One region of the Streptomyces sp. NPDC096132 genome, then DNA from elsewhere that is predicted to be linked to it. Evidence: riboswitches for the same ligand, from Rfam matches in the RefSeq annotation. Region 1 holds a riboswitch; each other region holds the start of a gene.
What was found. A riboswitch is a leader RNA that binds a small molecule or an ion and turns the genes downstream of it on or off. The one in region 1 is predicted to bind cobalamin.

Region 1 (5,117 bases):
TACGCGTACATCGAGGAGAGCTTGCCGATGGTCGGCGTCTCCAGGAACAGGTTCAGGGACTGGGCCTGGTCCAGATACGGGGTGCGGGCCGCGGCCATGTCGATCAGGCCGCGCTGCGGGATCTCCCACGCCGTGCGGTACAGGGCGCGGACATCGGCCGGGATCCACGCGAAGTCCTGCACCGAGCCATTGGAGTCCCGCAGCGCCTCACGCGTGCGGGCGTCCCAGACGCCGAGCTCCTTGAGGTCCTGCACCAGGTACGAGTTGACCTGGAGGAACTCGCCGGACAGCGTCTCGCGCTTGAAGAGGTTGGACACCTGCGGCTCGATGCACTCGTACACACCGGCGATCGAGGCGATGGTGGCCGTCGGCGCGATGGCGAGGAGCAGCGAGTTGCGCAGGCCGGTCGTCGCGATCCGCTCGCGCAGCGCCGCCCAGCGCTCCGGCCAGGTGAACGCGACGCCGTAGTGGTCCGGGTGCAGCACACCGCGGGCGGTACGGGTCTTGTCCCAGGCCGGCAGCGGGCCGTTGCGCTCGGCCAGGTCGGCGGACGCCTCGTACGCGGCGAGCATGATCCGCTCGGCGATCCGGGTGGAGAGTTGCTTCGCCTCGGCGGAGTCGAAGGGCAGCCGCAGCTTGAAGAAGACGTCCTGCAGCCCCATCGCGCCCAGGCCCACCGGACGCCACTTGGCGTTCGACCGGCCCGCCTGCTCGGTCGGATAGAAGTTGATGTCGACGACCCGGTCGAGGAAGGTGACGGCCGTGCGGACGGTGGTGTCCAGCCGCTCCCAGTCGATGTCCCCGTCGACCACGAAGGCGCCCAGGTTCACCGAACCCAGGTTGCAGACCGCCGTCTCGCCGTCGTTGGTGACCTCCAGGATCTCCGTGCAGAGGTTCGAGGAGTGGATCACCTGGCCCGGCTCGGCCGTCTGGTTGGCGGTGCGGTTGGCCGCGTCCTTGAAGGTCATCCAGCCGTTGCCGGTCTGCGCGAGGGTCCGCATCATGCGGCCGTACAGATCACGGGCCGGGATGGTCTTCTTGGCGAGCCCGGCCGCCTCCGCCTTCCGGTACGCGGCATCGAACTCCGCACCCCACAGGTCGACCAGTTCCGGCACGTCCGAGGGGGAGAACAGCGACCAGGTGCCGTCCTCGTTCACCCGGCGCATGAACTCGTCCGGGATCCAGTGCGCGAGGTTCAGGTTGTGCGTACGGCGGGCGTCCTCACCCGTGTTGTCGCGCAGCTCCAGGAACTCCTCGATGTCGGAGTGCCAGGTCTCCAGGTAGACCGCGGCCGCGCCCTTGCGCCGGCCGCCCTGGTTCACGGCGGCGACGGAGGCGTCCAGGGTCTTCAGGAACGGGACGATGCCGTTGGAGTGCCCGTTGGTGCCGCGGATGAGGGACCCGCGGGAGCGGATCCTGCTGTACGACAGCCCGATGCCGCCGGCGTGCTTCGACAGCCGGGCCACCTGGTGGTAGCGGTCGTAGAGGGAGTCCAGCTCGTCCAGCGGGGAGTCGAGGAGGTAGCAGGACGACATCTGGGGGTGCCGGGTGCCGGAGTTGAAGAGCGTGGGGGAGGACGGCAGGTAGTCGAGCCGGCTCATGAGTCCGTGGAGCGCGGCGACTTCGTCGACGGAGCGGGCGGTGTCGTCCTCGGCGAGGCCGCTCGCCACCCGCAGCAGGAAGTGCTGGGGCGTCTCGACGACCTTGCGCGTGTGGGGATGGCGCAGGAGGTAGCGGCTGTGGAGGGTGCGGAGCCCGAAGTAGCCGAAGCGGTCGTCGGCGGCCGGGTCGATCAGTGCGTTCAGGCGGGCCGCGTGCAGCCGTACGAAGTCGGCGGTGCGGTCGGCGACGAGCCCCTCGCGGTGGCCGACGGCCACGGACTCGGTGAACGAGGTCACGCCCTGGGAGGCGGCCTCGGCGGCGATGGAGATCGTGAGCAGCCGGGCGGCCAGCTTCGAGTAGGCGGGGTCCTCGGAGATCAGGCCGGCGGCCGCCTCCGTGGCCAGCTCGCGCAGCTCCCGCTCGTCCGCCCGCGCGGACCGGCCGCGCAGCGCGGCGGCGGCGACCCGGCCGGGGTCGGCGTCGGGGAGGTCGGCGGTCAGCTCGGTCAGGGTCCGCAGCAGTGCGGCACCGGGACCGTCGGTGTCCAGCTGGGTGGCTGAGGCCGGATCGGCTGGCGCGATGGTCACGTGGGGCTCTCCCTCGCTCGGCAGGGGCCTGGCGGAGGGCAGGGGGCAGCACACGAGCGCGCACGGCGTCGCGTCCACCGGCCCACTCCACGAGGCCCGGACGTCAAGGCACCCGAGCCGGACGGCCGGGTGCGCTGCCGGCAGGTCCTCGGACTGAACAGGCGTGCGGACATGGGTAGTACGCACACAAGTACACCGTTGCGGGACAGTTCCGGATTCGCACCGGATTCCCCTGTGGCGACAGCGAGCATGAGCATACATCTTGTGCTCGCCTGTCACGCCACCCCCAGATGTTGTGTCGGGGTGGTTTCAGAGGGTCAACTTGTAGGTGAGGAGAGTGAGGTCGTCCAGGTGCGGCACGGGATTCCAGTCCCGCTCGGGCGTGCGAACGAAGCCGAGACGTTCGTAGATCCGGTGCGCGGTGTGCATGCTGCGCTGGCTCGACAGGACGAGGGCCGTGCAGCCCTCCGTGGCCCGCGCGCGGTCGACGCAGGCCCGTACGAGGGATTCTCCGGCCCCCCGGCCACGCGCCGCGTGCGCGACCGCGAGCGCGCGGATCTCGGCCTCGCCGGTGCGCGCGATGTCGGCGACCGGGCCGGGGCCGGCGACGAACGTGACCCCGCCCAGCAGCCGTTCCCCCTCCACGGCGACCAGCACCGCGGCGGCGGCCGCACGAGCGGCCACATCCTTCAGCACCGGCAGATACTCGTCCCCCTCGCCGTAGTCGAGAAGGCCGTCCTGGAGATATGCCTGGGCGGTGATCTCACCGAGTGCCTCGTACTCGGTCGGTACCGCTTCCCTGATCCTGATGTCCATGCCGCGCAGTGTGCCCCAGAGACACGACGGCGGGCCGCCGGTTTTCCCCGACGGCCCGCCGACAGCCCGGAGACCTCTAGTGGGCCGAACCCGCGGTGGCCGGCGGCAGTTCCACCTGCACTCCCGGGTCCCCCGCGTCCGCCGTGTAGTCCTCCGGCCTGGTCTCGTCGATGCCCTCGGGGGCCTTCAGGGCCTTCAGGGCGAAGGTCAGGACCACCGTCACCGCCACGTTCAGGACGAAGGCCGTGAGGCCGATGTAGCCGATCTCGCCGATGCCCGGGATCTCCTTCGCCGAGCCGCCGAAGTGCTTCTGGGTCGGGGAGGCGACGCCGTACGCGGCGACCGTGCCGTAGATCATGCCGACCGCCCAGCCGGCGAGCAGGGCCCAGCGGTGGAACCAGCGGGTGAAGAGGCCGCCGACCAGGGCCGGGAAGGTCTGCAGGATCCAGATGCCGCCCAGGAGCTGGAAGTTGATGGCGACCGTCTTGTCCATGGTGAGGACGAAGACCAGGGCGCCCACCTTCACCAGGAGGGACACCAGCTTGGAGACCCGTGTCTCCTGCTCCGGAGTGGCGTCCGGCTTGATGAAGTCCTTGTAGATGTTGCGGGTGAAGAGGTTCGCGGCCGCGATCGACATGATGGCCGCCGGGACGAGCGCGCCGATGCCGATCGCCGCGAACGCCACACCCGCGAACCACGCCGGGAACATGTCCTCGAACAGCTGCGGGATCGCCAGCTGCCCGTTGGTGACCTTGACCCCGGCCGCGATCGCCATGAAGCCCAGCAGTGCCAGCAGGCCCAGCATCAGGGAGTACAGCGGCAGGATCGTGGTGTTGCGGCGGATCACCTCACGGCTCTTGGAGGAGAGCGTCGCGGTGATCGAGTGCGGGTACATGAACAGCGCGAGCGCGGAGCCGAGGGCCAGGGTGGCGTACGTCCACTGGCCCGGTTCCGCCGGGGTCAGCGCGCCGCGCGGCTTGCCCGTCGCCGGGTTGGTCTGGCTGAACGCCTCACCCGCCTTGGCGAAGATGTCGTCGAACCCGCCCAGCTTGATCGGGATGTAGATGATCGCCACCGCGATGACGATGTAGATCAGCGTGTCCTTCACGAACGCGATCAGCGCGGGGGCCCGCAGGCCGGAGGAGTAGGTGTAGGCCGCCAGGACGCCGAAGGCGATCAGCAGGGGGAGGTCCTTCACGAACCAGTTCGTGTTCTCGCCGCCTCCGACGCCCATCACGTCCAGCACCGCCTGGATGCCCACGAGCTGCAGTGCGATGTATGGCATCGTTGCCAGGATGCCGGTCAGCGCCACCGCCAGCGACAGGCCCTTCGAGCCCCAGCGCCCGCGCACGAAGTCCGAGGTCGTCACGTACCCGTGCTTGTGGGAGACGGACCAGAGGCGGGGGAGGAAGGTGAAGATCAGCGGGTACACGAGGATCGTGTACGGGACCGCGAAGAAGCCGGCCGCGCCCGCCGCGTAGATCGCCGCCGGTACGGCGACGAAGGTGTACGCCGTGTACAGGTCGCCGCCGAGCAGGAACCAGGTGATCCAGGTGCCGAACGACCGGCCGCCCAGGCCCCATTCGTCGAGGCTGTGCTCGTTCTCGGCCTGGCGCCAGCGGGCGGCCAGGAAGCCCATGACCGTGACGGCCAGGAAGAAGAAGATGAAGACGGCGAGTGCCACGCCGTTCACGCCGTCCTTCATCGGCCGGCACCTCCCCGGCGCGCCCGCTGGTCACGCTGCCACAGCTTGTACGCCACCATCGTGAGCGCGGTGGAGATCAGCACCCAGAGCATCTGGTACCAGTAGAAGAAGGGGATCCCGATGAACGCCGGGTCCACCTTGGCGTAGGAACCCACCCACAGCATCGCCACGAAGGGCGCGAACAGACAGAGTGCGATGGCGACGCGCACAGGCGTCACCACCGGCTCCTTGGGCACTTCCGGGGATTCTGACATCGGCGGCTTCCGTCCCCTCACTGATCGCCTTGATCACTGTTGTAATGCGCAGGCAATGTAAGTGACGGGTAAGCCCAGCGGAAGAGCCTCCACAGACTCTCTACTCGGTGGGCCGCTTCAGACGTGCCACGAACTTGTACCGGTCGCCCCGGT
Region 2 (5,117 bases), on a different contig from region 1:
CAGCGCGGCAAGCCCGTCCTCCCAGGCCCGCTTCCCGCCGAGCAGTCGTACGACGGCGATGTCGGCGCCGTCGAGGAGACCGGGCAGCTCGTCCGTGACGTCGACGCGGGTGGGGTTGCCGATCCGGTAGCCGGCGCCGGAAGCGGCCCGGGCCGCCAGCAGATCGGTGTCGGCGGTCGACAACAACAACACTGTGCTCATGCGGGCGCTCCCGGTGGAATGAAAGGCAGTCCTTGCGGCGCGCCCGACTCGATGAGCCGCCAGAGCGCGTCCGTGTCCGCGTGCTGTTCGATCAGGTCGCCGAGCCGGTCGAGCTGCTCCTCGCGCAGCGCGGCGAAGGAGGTGTCGGCGGCCGGCACGAACCGGCGGCCCGCGGCGGCCGCCACCTCGCGCAGGAACGCCCGCCGGAAGCCGTCCGACTCCAGCGAGCCGTGCCAGTGCGTCCCCCAGGTCTGCCCGACCCGGCAGCCGTCCAGGCTGTGTCCTTTGTCATCAGAGATGAACGCGTCCCCTCCATGGACGTCGGCGACCCCGTGATGGATCTCGTACCCCTCGACCCGCTCGCCGAGGGCCTCGCCCACCGGCCGGGTGAGGGTCTTCTCCCGGGCGAACCGCACCCGGACGGGAAGGACACCGAGCCCTTCCACCTGCCCCTGCCGGCTCTCGACCTCGTCCTCGATGTGCTCGCCGAGGATCTGGAAGCCGCCGCAGATGCCGAGGACCGGCCGCCCCTCGGCGGCCCGCTGCCTCAGGGCGTCCGCCAGCCCGCGCTCCCGCAGCCACTCCAGCGCCCGTACGGTCCCCCGGGTCCCCGGGATCACGACGAGGTCGGCGTCGGCGAGCTCCTCGGGGCGGTCCACGAACCGCACGACGACACCGGGTTCGGCGGCGAGGGCGTCCACGTCCGTGAAGTTGGACATCAGTGGGATCGCGCACACGGCCACCCGCAGCACGTCGTCGCCCACGGGCGGGGAGACGTTCGACTCCCGCACGGTCCCGCGCAGGGAGACCCTCAGCCCGTCCTCCTCGTCGATCCCCAGCCCGTGCCGGAACGGCAGGACACCGTAGGTCCGCCGTCCGGTGAGCCCGTGCAGCATGTCGAGCCCCGGTTCGAGGAGCGATACGTCCCCCCGGAACTTGTTGACGAGGAACCCGGCGACGAGTGCCTGGTCCTCGGGGGAGAGGAGCGCGACGGTCCCGAAGAACGAGGCGAACACGCCCCCGCGGTCGATGTCGCCGACGACGAGCACGGGGAGCCCGGCGTTCCGGGCGATCCCCATGTTGACGATGTCGGTCCGCCGGAGATTGATCTCGGCGGGCGAACCGGCCCCCTCACAGATCACCGCGTCATACGTGCCCCGCAACTCGGCGAGACAGTCGAGAACGGTCCCGAGAAGCCGCTGCTGCCGCCCCCCGTGATACCCACGGGCACTCAGCTCCCCGACCGGCTTCCCGAGCAGCACGACCTGACTGCTCTGCTCACCGCCGGGCTTGAGCAGCACCGGATTCATGAGAGCCGTCGGCTCGACGCGACAGGCCTGCGCCTGCATCGCCTGGGCCCGCCCGATCTCGGCCCCTTCCTTCGTCACGAACGAATTGAGGGACATGTTCTGCGCCTTGAAGGGCGCGACCTTCACCCCCTGCCGCACCAGCCACCGGCAGATCCCGGCGGTGACGACACTCTTGCCGGCGTCGGAGGTGGTGCCGGCGACGAGGAGACCCCCGCTCATGACCTGTTCCCCCTTGCGATGAGGCGCCCGGCGACAGCCACGCCGAGCGCGAGCAGACCGACGCGCCGGGAGAGCCGTACGGCCCGCTCGATGTCGCCCGTGGCGACCGCGCGTCCTTCCCCGTTGAGCACGGGCCGGTGCTCGACCCGGCCGCCGTACGACAGCGTCCCGCCCAGCCGCACCCCGAGGGCCCCCGCGAACGAGGCCTCGACGGGACCGGCGTTGGGGCTGGGATGCCTGCGCGCGTCCGCCCGCCAGGCCCGTACGGCACCCCGGGGATCGTCCCCGGCCGCGGTGGCGAGTACGGCGGTCAGCCGCGCCCCCGGCCACCCGGCGAGGTCGTCGAGCCGGGCGGAGGCCCACCCGAACCGCCGATGGCGGGCGGACTTGTGCCCCACCATGGCGTCCAGCGTGTTGACGGCCCGGAACCCGAGCAGCCCCGGCACCCCGCCCACGGCACCCCACACCAGCGCCCCCACGACGGCGTCGGAGGTGTTCTCGGCGACGGACTCCACGACCGCCCGCGCGATCCCGTCGGCGTCGAGCGCCTGCGGATCCCGCCCGCACAGATGCGGCAACCGGGCCCGCGCGCCCTCGACGTTCCCCGCTTCGAGGGCCCGCCCGATGGTTCGGGCCTCGCGGGCCAGCGAGGTCCCGCCGACCACGGCCCAGGTGGCGGCGGCGGTGAGAGAGACGGAGACGGCGGGGGAGCGGCGTACGGCCTTCTCGGCGACGGCCCCCAGGGCCACCGCGCCACCGGCACACAGGGCGGTGTGCAGCGCGCCCCACCCCCGGTGGTCCCGCCACAGCACCCGCTCCACGGCACCGGCGGCCCGCCCGAACACGGCGACCGGATGCCCCCGGCGAGGATCACCGAGGAGCGCGTCACCGAGGAGGCCGAGGGCGGCGCCGTACGCGAAGACGCGATCGGCACGCATCGGCTCAGCCGGCCGCGGGATCGGGCAGCGAACCGGTGCTGTACCTCAACGGCCGAGCGAGCATGGCGATATGTCCTCACTCAGGGTGTCCACGCCCTGGTTCGACGAGACCGGCGGTGAGAGTTCCTGGCTCCCGGGGCTACCTACCCCGGTGACAGTGGCGGGACCGCGCCGGATTCACACCGGCTTCCTCTTCTGCCGCCGTACATGGCTCCGGCAGTCCACCACGCCCCCGGAAGAGCCGTCAACTTGCCGTTGACCTGCAGGGGGAGAGTGTGCAGAACCCCACACGGGGGTGGTGCGCGAGGGCACGGAGAAGGGGTGCGGAACGGCGATCCGTCCCGCACCCCCAGGGTGTTCGAGCAGCTGGGTCAGGCGACGATCAGTGAGATCCCGTACGCCACCGCGGCCGCGCAGGCCGCGAAGCACGCGTACGCGCCCGTGGCCGCGAGGGTGGCGGAGCCGCCCTCCGCGGCCGCCCGCTCCTGGCGGGACAGGCCCATGACGCCGAGGGTGAAGAGGGCCACGAGGGCCACCGTGACCACGAGGCTGACGCCGAAGACGGAGCCCAGGGCCGCCCAGTCGATCTTCATGCTGTTTCTCTTCCTTCGTACCGGGTGGGCGGGCTCAGGCGGCGGGGGCCGTGGGCTCGGCGGTGGCGGCTGCGGCCGGGGACGGGATGGTGGCCGACAGGTCGTCGGTGACCGTGCCCGCCGGAGGCGGGGTGACGGCCGCGATCGCCGTGGTGATCACACCCGGAGGCTCCTCGGTCTCGTTGACGTTCGACGCGTCCACGACCTCGCGGCGGGAGATCTTCCAGATTGCCGCGCTGGAGGCGACGAGGAAGACCGCGACGACCGCCGTGCCCCAGTCGCCCAGGTTGGTGACCGACTCGGCCAGCGCGCCCACCAGGGCGGCCGCCGGGAGGGTCAGACCCCAGGCCACGAACATCCGGGTCGCCGTGGACCAGCGGACCACGCCGCCCTTGCGGCCCAGCCCCGCGCCCATCACCGAACCGGAGACGGAGTGCGTGGTGGAGAGGGAGAAGCCGAGGTGGGAGGAGGCCAGGATGACCGTCGCCGCGCTGGTCTGGGCGGCGAAGCCCTGCTGCGGCTGGAGGTCGGTCAGGCCCTTGCCCATGGTGCGGATGATGCGCCAGCCGCCGAGGTAGGTGCCGAGCGCGATGGCCAGGCCGGCGGAGAGGATGACCCAGGTGGGCGGGTCGGAGTCGGGGGCGACGGCACCGCCGGCGACCAGGGCGAGGGTGATGATGCCCATCGTCTTCTGCGCGTCGTTCGTGCCGTGTGCCAGGGAGACCAGGCCGGCCGAGGCGATCTGGCCCGCGCGGTAGCCCTTCGCCGCGGCCTTGCCGTCGGCCTTCTTGCCGAGGGTGTAGGACAGGCGCGTCGCCAGCATCGCGGCGATGCCCGCGACCAGCGGGGCCGCGATCGCCGGGATCAGGACCTTGGTGACCAGGACGTCACCGTGGACCGCGCCCATGCCCGCGGAGGCGATGGTGGCGCCGATCAGGCCGCCCATGAGGGCGTGGGAGGAACTGGAGGGCAGGCCCACCAGCCAGGTCAGCAGGTTCCAGAGGATCGCGCCGACCAGGGCGGCGAAGATGACCTCGGGACGGATGCCGGTCTCGTCGACGAGACCCTTGGAGATCGTGTTGGCGACCTCCACCGAGAGGAATGCGCCCACAAGGTTGAGCACGGCGGACATGGCCACCGCGACCTTGGGCTTGAGTGCACCGGTCGAGATGGTCGTGGCCATCGCGTTGGCGGTGTCGTGAAAACCGTTCGTGAAATCGAACGCAAGTGCGGTTACCACCACAATCGCGAGGATCAGCGAGAAGTTTTCCATTTACCCAGGCAATCGTTCGAGCGTCATTGGCTCGTTGAAGGTAGGTAACCTGGGTGAACGGAAGGTGAACTGAGTCGGGCATCAAGGTGTCCAAATGTGAGCGCCGCCACTCTGTTCGATACGGCGGCCCAAGCGCCCCTTGGCTAGGCGCCCTTGCTGAACCTCGCCAACTGGTCCGCCGAGCCGTTGAAGAGATTCTGGTCACCCGGAAGGGCGCCCCGATCGGCGTACTGCCAGAAGGTCCACGACGACCATCCGGCGGGCAGTTTCCCCGCGTCGGCCGAGCCGTAACGGGCGATCCACAGTGCGTGATCGGGCGCGAAGTCGGGGCTGCCGCCGGTGCACAGGGTCCACCAGTGCGTGGTCGTGTAGATCACCGGACGGCGGCCGGTCAGCCGGAGCACCTCGTCGCTGAAGGCCCGGATCCAGGCGACCATCGCCACCTTGCTCAGGCCGTAGCACCGGTCCCGTTTGTCGTACGGGTTGTATTCGATGTCCAGGGCGGGCGGCAGCGTCCGGCCGTCGTCGCTCCAGTCGCCGCCGTTGCGTACGAAGAACTCCGCCTGGGCCTTGCCCGAGCCCT
Region 3 (5,117 bases), on a different contig from region 1:
GGGTCCAGCGGTCGGGGCGGTAGCGGGTGCGCGGGGAACGGCGGCCGCCCAGGCGCAGTCCGGCGAGGGCGGCGGTGAGGCCGGCGAGGAGGAGGGGGAGGCCGTAGTCGGCTCCGGCGGCGGTGAGTAGTCCGTACGTTCCCGCGCAGACGCCGAGCAGGCCGCCGAGGGTGAGGGCCGTCGTCGTACGGCGGACGGGGGCGGGGACGTCGGCGGTACGGCCGTAGCCCCGGGTGTCCATCGCGGCGGCGAGGGCGACGGAGCGTTCGAGGGCGCCTTCCAGGACGGGCAGGCCCACCTGGAGCAGGCCCCGGATGCCTCGGTCCGGGCGGCCCCGGAGACGGCGGGCGGCGCGCAGGCGGTGGACGTCGGCGATGAGGTTCGGGGCGAAGGTGAGGGCGACCACGACGGCCACGCCGGTCTCGTACAGGGCGCCGGGGAGGGACTTCAGGAGGCGGGAGGGGCTGGCGAGGGCGTTCGCCGCGCCGACACAGACGAGGAGGGTGGCGAGGCGGAGGGCGTCGTAGAGGGAGAAGAGGAGGGCCTCGGCGGTGACCGGGCCGCCTACGCGGATGCCCTGGGCCCAGGTGGGGAGGGGGACCTCGGGGAGGGTGAGGAGGGTGTGGGTGCCGGGGATGGGGGAGCCGAGGGTGACGGTGAAGAGGAGGCGGATGGCTATGACGGCGAGGGCGAGTTTGAGGAAGGCGGAGTAGGAGCGGGTCCAGGGGGCGGCGGTCTGGGCGCGGGGGCGGCAGGTGGCCACGACGTAGGCGGAGGTGGTGAGGAGGAGGGTGAGGAGGAGGGGGTTGGTGGTGCGGGTGGCGGCTGTGCCGAGGGAGAGGGACCAGAGCCACCAGGCGGCGGGGTGGAGGGGGGTGGGGGTGCCTGCTCGTAGCGGCAGCGTGGAGCTGGGTTGCTGTGGGCGGGTGGGTTCGCTTGCCCGCGCTTGCGGGGTGCCGCTGCGCCCACCCGTGCCGCCCCAGCGGCACGACTGCCCGCAGCTACGCGGGTTTCGGCACGACTGCCCGCAGCTACGCGGGCTTCGGCATGGCTGCCCGCAGCCGCGGCGGTCAGTCATTCCTCCGCCGGCGGGCTTGCCAGATCGCTGCTGCTGCCAGGGCGGCCACGACGGCCGCGCCCGCGTACACCCCCACGGACGGGCCCGTGTCCTTGCCTGTCTCCTTCGTTGCCGTCGGCTTCTTCGGTTCGTTCGTGTTGTCCGTGGAGACCTGCTCGCCGCAGCCCGTTCTCGGGTAGTCGGCGATGGCGCAGAGCAGGGCGTTCGTGTCGTAGCGGAGGGGCTTGGCGGTCTGGGCGAGGGCCTGGGCCGTGGTGGCGTCGGGGGAGACCTGGGCGCAGGCCCAGCGGAGGGCCGGCGGGGTTTCGCCGGACGGGGCGTCCTTCCGCGTGCCGAAGTCGATGACCAGGGCGACCCGCTTCGTACCTGACTTCGCGGGCGTCCTCGCGCAGATCGCGCCGAAGGAGGCCGCGCCCCGCGGCTGGGACGCGTCCTGCGAGTCCTCGCTGACCGCGAAGCGGAAGCCCTGGACGTCACCGTCGGAGGGGCGGGCCGTGCCCGGTCCCTCGGTGGCGTACGTCCACTGGTCGCCGGTGCGTTCCCAGAAGGACCAGTAGCGGTAGCCGGTGGCGTGGGCCGGGGCAGGGGCCAGGAGAAGGAACGTCAGCGCCAGGAGCAGGGCGCGGGCGGGGCGCATCACGGCTGCTGCTTCCTGCGGCCGCTGATCAGGAAGCCGATGCCGATGCCGGCGACGAGGAAGACACCGACGGTCCACCAGGTGCCGTAGCCCGTGTCGCCGTCGTCCTTCTTCTCTGCCGTGTCCTTCTGCTCCGCCGTGTCCGTGTTCTCGAGAACCTGCTCGGTCCGCGGCGCGGGCCCGGTCGCGTTGAGTTGTGCGACCAGGTCGGTGCCGCCGAAGTCACGGGGGTCGGTGCCCGTGGCGTGCGCCGCGAAGACGAGCTGGGCGTAGGCGGCGGGGCCGCTCTGCTTCGCCCAGGACGCGGAGTTCCGCTCCAGCCACCGCAGCGGCTTCTCCGCCCGCGCGGCCCCGCCCTGCGCGGCGAGCGCGACCACCGCGTCGGCGGTGTTGCCGTAGTCGGGCTGGTCCTCGGCTCCAGGCAGGACGGACTTCAGATACCCGTCCTCGGTGAGGGCCCCCGCGAGGTAGGAGGCGCCGTTGGCGGCGGCCTGCTGCGGGGTCGGGTAGCCGGCGTCGGCGCAGGTCGCGGCGGCCTGCTTGCCGCCCTTCACCACCAGCCCCTTGCCGAGCGCGCCCACCACGCCCGCCGCCGTGGCGTCCGCGTTGGCGGCGAGCCCGCCCTTCTTGTCCGGCTGGTAGGCGAACGCGCCCGCCCCGTCGCCCTTGCACGGCAGGGCGAGCTTCACCAGGGCGTCGTACGGGGACCGGTCGTCCTTGCGGACCTTGCCGGGCTGCTCTCCCACGGCGGTCAGCGCGCCGACGACGACGGACGTCGAGTTGGTGTCGCTGGCCCCGCCGGGGGAGTAGCCCCAGCCGCCGTCCTCGTTCTGCACGGACTTCAGCCAGGCGACGGCCTTGTCGGTCACGGCGTCGTACCCGCCGAGGGCGGCCAGGGCCTGGACGGCGGCGGCCGTGCTGTTGGTGTCGGTCAGGAGCTTGGCGTCGCAGGACTTGGCGGCGTCGGCGCGGAACGGTGCGAACGCGCCGTCGGCGCACTGCTGCCCCGCCAGCCACTCCACCGCCTTGTCGGCCGGGGTCACGCCCACCGTGTCCTGCGCCAGCAGCGCGAGCGACTGGCGCCACACGCCGTCGTACGTGGGGTCGGCGGTGCCGTACAGGCCGTCGGGTAGCGCGACCGGCGCGGAGGGCGAGGGGGTGGCGGCGACGGAGGGGACGGCGGCACCCAGGACGACGGCGGTGCCGGCGGCCACGACGGTGGTGGTGGCGGCCAGGGCCGTGGCGCTGCGGCGGAACTTCATGATCGGCGGGTGCCTCTCCCGGTCGGGAGATCCGGGGAGCCGGGCAGCACGGGACGCCCCGGCGGCTCGGCTCCGTAGACCTCGACGGTGCCGTGCGACGGCGGGTTGCCGTGCACGTGAGCCGGTCAACGTCCCGTACGGGGCAGTCCGGCTCGCCACCGGCGTGGTGGCTCACGGTTGCGGGGTCAGCGCCGGAATTGCACCGGCTTCCCCCTGTACGGGTGTGATGACGACCCGGTCACTCTACCCGCAGGTAGCCAAGCGCCTGAGGGGTGGCTGTGAGGGTGACTCCGGGGCCGGTCGGGGCCCGCTATGTTCTGGCCATGACCATCAGGGGGAAGGTGCCCGGCCCGGGCCGACTGCTCGGCTCCGGCCGTACGGCCGACGTGTACGAGATCGACGAGGGGTGGGTGCTGCGCCGCGACCGGGAGGGGTGGTTCGACGCCGCGGCGGAGGCGGCGGTGATCGCGCACGTACGGCGGCACGGCTACCCCGCGCCCGCGGTCCGTCCCGCCGGCTCGCGCACCGACCTGGTGATGGAACGTCTGGACGGGCCGACCATGCTCCAGGCGTTCGGGCCGGCACGCTCGGCCCGCAGGAGGCAGGCGCCGTCCTCGCCCGGCTGCTGCGTGAGCTGCACGCCGTCCCCGGGCGTCTCCCGGACGCGCCCGGCCTGCGCGTCCTGCACCTCGACCTCCACCCCGACAACGTCATCCTCACCGCCGACGGCCCCCGGGTCATCGACTGGGGCACCGCTGAGGACGGCGAGCCGGGCCTGGACTGGGGCATGTCCTCGGTGATCCTCGCCCAGGTCGCCGTCTCCGCCGACCCGGTCGCCGCACCGGCCCACGCGATCCTGGCCTCCCTGCTCGCGGACCCGTCCCGGCTCACCGAGGAGGGCCTCGCGGAGGCGCTGCGGCGGCGCGCGGCCAACCCGACGATGAGCCGGGAGGAGGTCGGACTCCTCGGCGCGGCCGGGGAGTTGATCCGGTCGTTCGCGAGCTAGAGCCGGGGCGTCGGGCCGTCGCAGGGCAGGCGCAGGGTGCGGGCCGCGAGCAGCCAGGAGCCGTCGGGGCCGCGGCGGAGGGTGTCCTCGTAGTGGCCGATCCCGACCGGGGCGGCCGTGACCGGTGCCGGGTCCACCCGGTACGTCGTGAAGTACGAGGTCGCCCTCGCCGTGTCCGGGGACGTCACCTCGACGCGGACGTCGGCCATCAGCCGGCGGGCGTGGCGGTCGGCGGGGTGGGAACCGAAGTGGGCGCGCAGGGCGGCGCGGCCCTTGACCAGGCGGTCGCCCTCGGGCCAGGCCCATGTGCCGTCCTCGGTGAACAGTTCGGCCACGGAGCCGGGTTCGCCGAGGTCGAGACGGCGGACGAGGTCGAGGAGCAGGCGCTGGCAGGCGCGTTCGGCGAGGAGCTGCGCGATCGGGTCCATGGGTGGTGCCCCCAGGGGGAATCCGGGAGGGGTGTGGGGAGCACCGTAGAGCCGGGTCGTGAACGGCGTGGTTCCCTTCCGTGAACGGCACCGCTCACAGCGGACCTTCACGTAACGCTCCGTGAGACCCCCTCCACCTCACCGCGCCTCGCGCCCGTCACACCGCCACGTACCTCACCGGATCGCTTCCCGTCACCGCCTCCGCCCGCCCCAGCTTCACCAGTCGCCGCAGATGGGCCTCCGCCTCCGAGACGGCGATGTTCCGCGACCCGTAGGGGATCTGGTCCCAGGGGCGGTTCCACTCCATGCGTTCGGCGAGCTGCCAGGCGGTGAGCGGGGTGGCGAGCAGGGCGTGGAGGTCGGTGAGACGGGTCTCGTGGTGGGTGAGCAGCTCCTGTACGCGGGACGGGGCGTCGGTGAAGGCGTACTGGTGGGCCGGGAGGATCTCGGCGGGGGCGAGGCGGCCGACGCGTTCGAGGGAGTCGAGGTAGTCGCCGAGGGGGTCGGTGACGGTGGTGTCGTCGGGGTCCTCGTAGAGGCCGATGTGGGGGGTGATCTCGGGCAGGAGGTGGTCGCCGGAGAACAGCCGTCCGTGCCCGGGGAGCCGGGCCGGGTGGTCCTCCTCCAGGTGGAGGCAGACATGGCCGGGGGTGTGGCCCGGCGTCCAGATCGCGCGCAGCCGGCGGCCGGGCAGGTCGAGGAGTTC

Region 2: linked by a shared signal. The riboswitch ahead of ACIRF9_RS04740 (cobalamin biosynthesis protein) and the one ahead of ACIRF9_RS29245 (ribonucleoside-diphosphate reductase subunit alpha) in region 1 are both predicted to bind cobalamin.
Region 3: linked by a shared signal. The riboswitch ahead of ACIRF9_RS07705 (prenyltransferase/squalene oxidase repeat-containing protein) and the one ahead of ACIRF9_RS29245 (ribonucleoside-diphosphate reductase subunit alpha) in region 1 are both predicted to bind cobalamin.

What each region holds. Positions count from the first base shown of each region.
Region 1 is NZ_JBIWGA010000013.1:189,013-194,129, forward strand. It holds gene ACIRF9_RS29245 (ribonucleoside-diphosphate reductase subunit alpha) at 1-2,189, opposite strand, end outside; cobalamin riboswitch at 2,311-2,453, opposite strand; gene ACIRF9_RS29250 (GNAT family N-acetyltransferase) at 2,499-3,005, opposite strand; gene mctP (monocarboxylate uptake permease MctP) at 3,082-4,710, opposite strand; gene ACIRF9_RS29260 (DUF3311 domain-containing protein) at 4,707-4,964, opposite strand; gene ACIRF9_RS29265 (GntR family transcriptional regulator) at 5,065-5,117, opposite strand, start outside.
Region 2 is NZ_JBIWGA010000002.1:73,957-79,073, reverse strand. It holds gene cobN (cobaltochelatase subunit CobN) at 1-201, opposite strand, end outside; gene ACIRF9_RS04745 (cobyric acid synthase) at 198-1,730, opposite strand; gene ACIRF9_RS04740 (cobalamin biosynthesis protein) at 1,727-2,668, opposite strand; cobalamin riboswitch at 2,768-2,910, opposite strand; gene ACIRF9_RS04735 (hypothetical protein) at 3,040-3,261, opposite strand; gene ACIRF9_RS04730 (anion permease) at 3,296-4,534, opposite strand; gene ACIRF9_RS04725 (lysozyme) at 4,678-5,117, opposite strand, start outside.
Region 3 is NZ_JBIWGA010000002.1:728,125-733,241, reverse strand. It holds gene ACIRF9_RS07715 (energy-coupling factor transporter transmembrane component T) at 1-1,078, opposite strand, end outside; gene ACIRF9_RS07710 (SCO2322 family protein) at 1,071-1,715, opposite strand; gene ACIRF9_RS07705 (prenyltransferase/squalene oxidase repeat-containing protein) at 1,715-2,977, opposite strand; cobalamin riboswitch at 3,101-3,230, opposite strand; gene ACIRF9_RS07700 (phosphotransferase family protein) at 3,411-3,983, shown strand; gene ACIRF9_RS07695 (nuclear transport factor 2 family protein) at 3,980-4,411, opposite strand; gene ACIRF9_RS07690 (MBL fold metallo-hydrolase) at 4,569-5,117, opposite strand, start outside.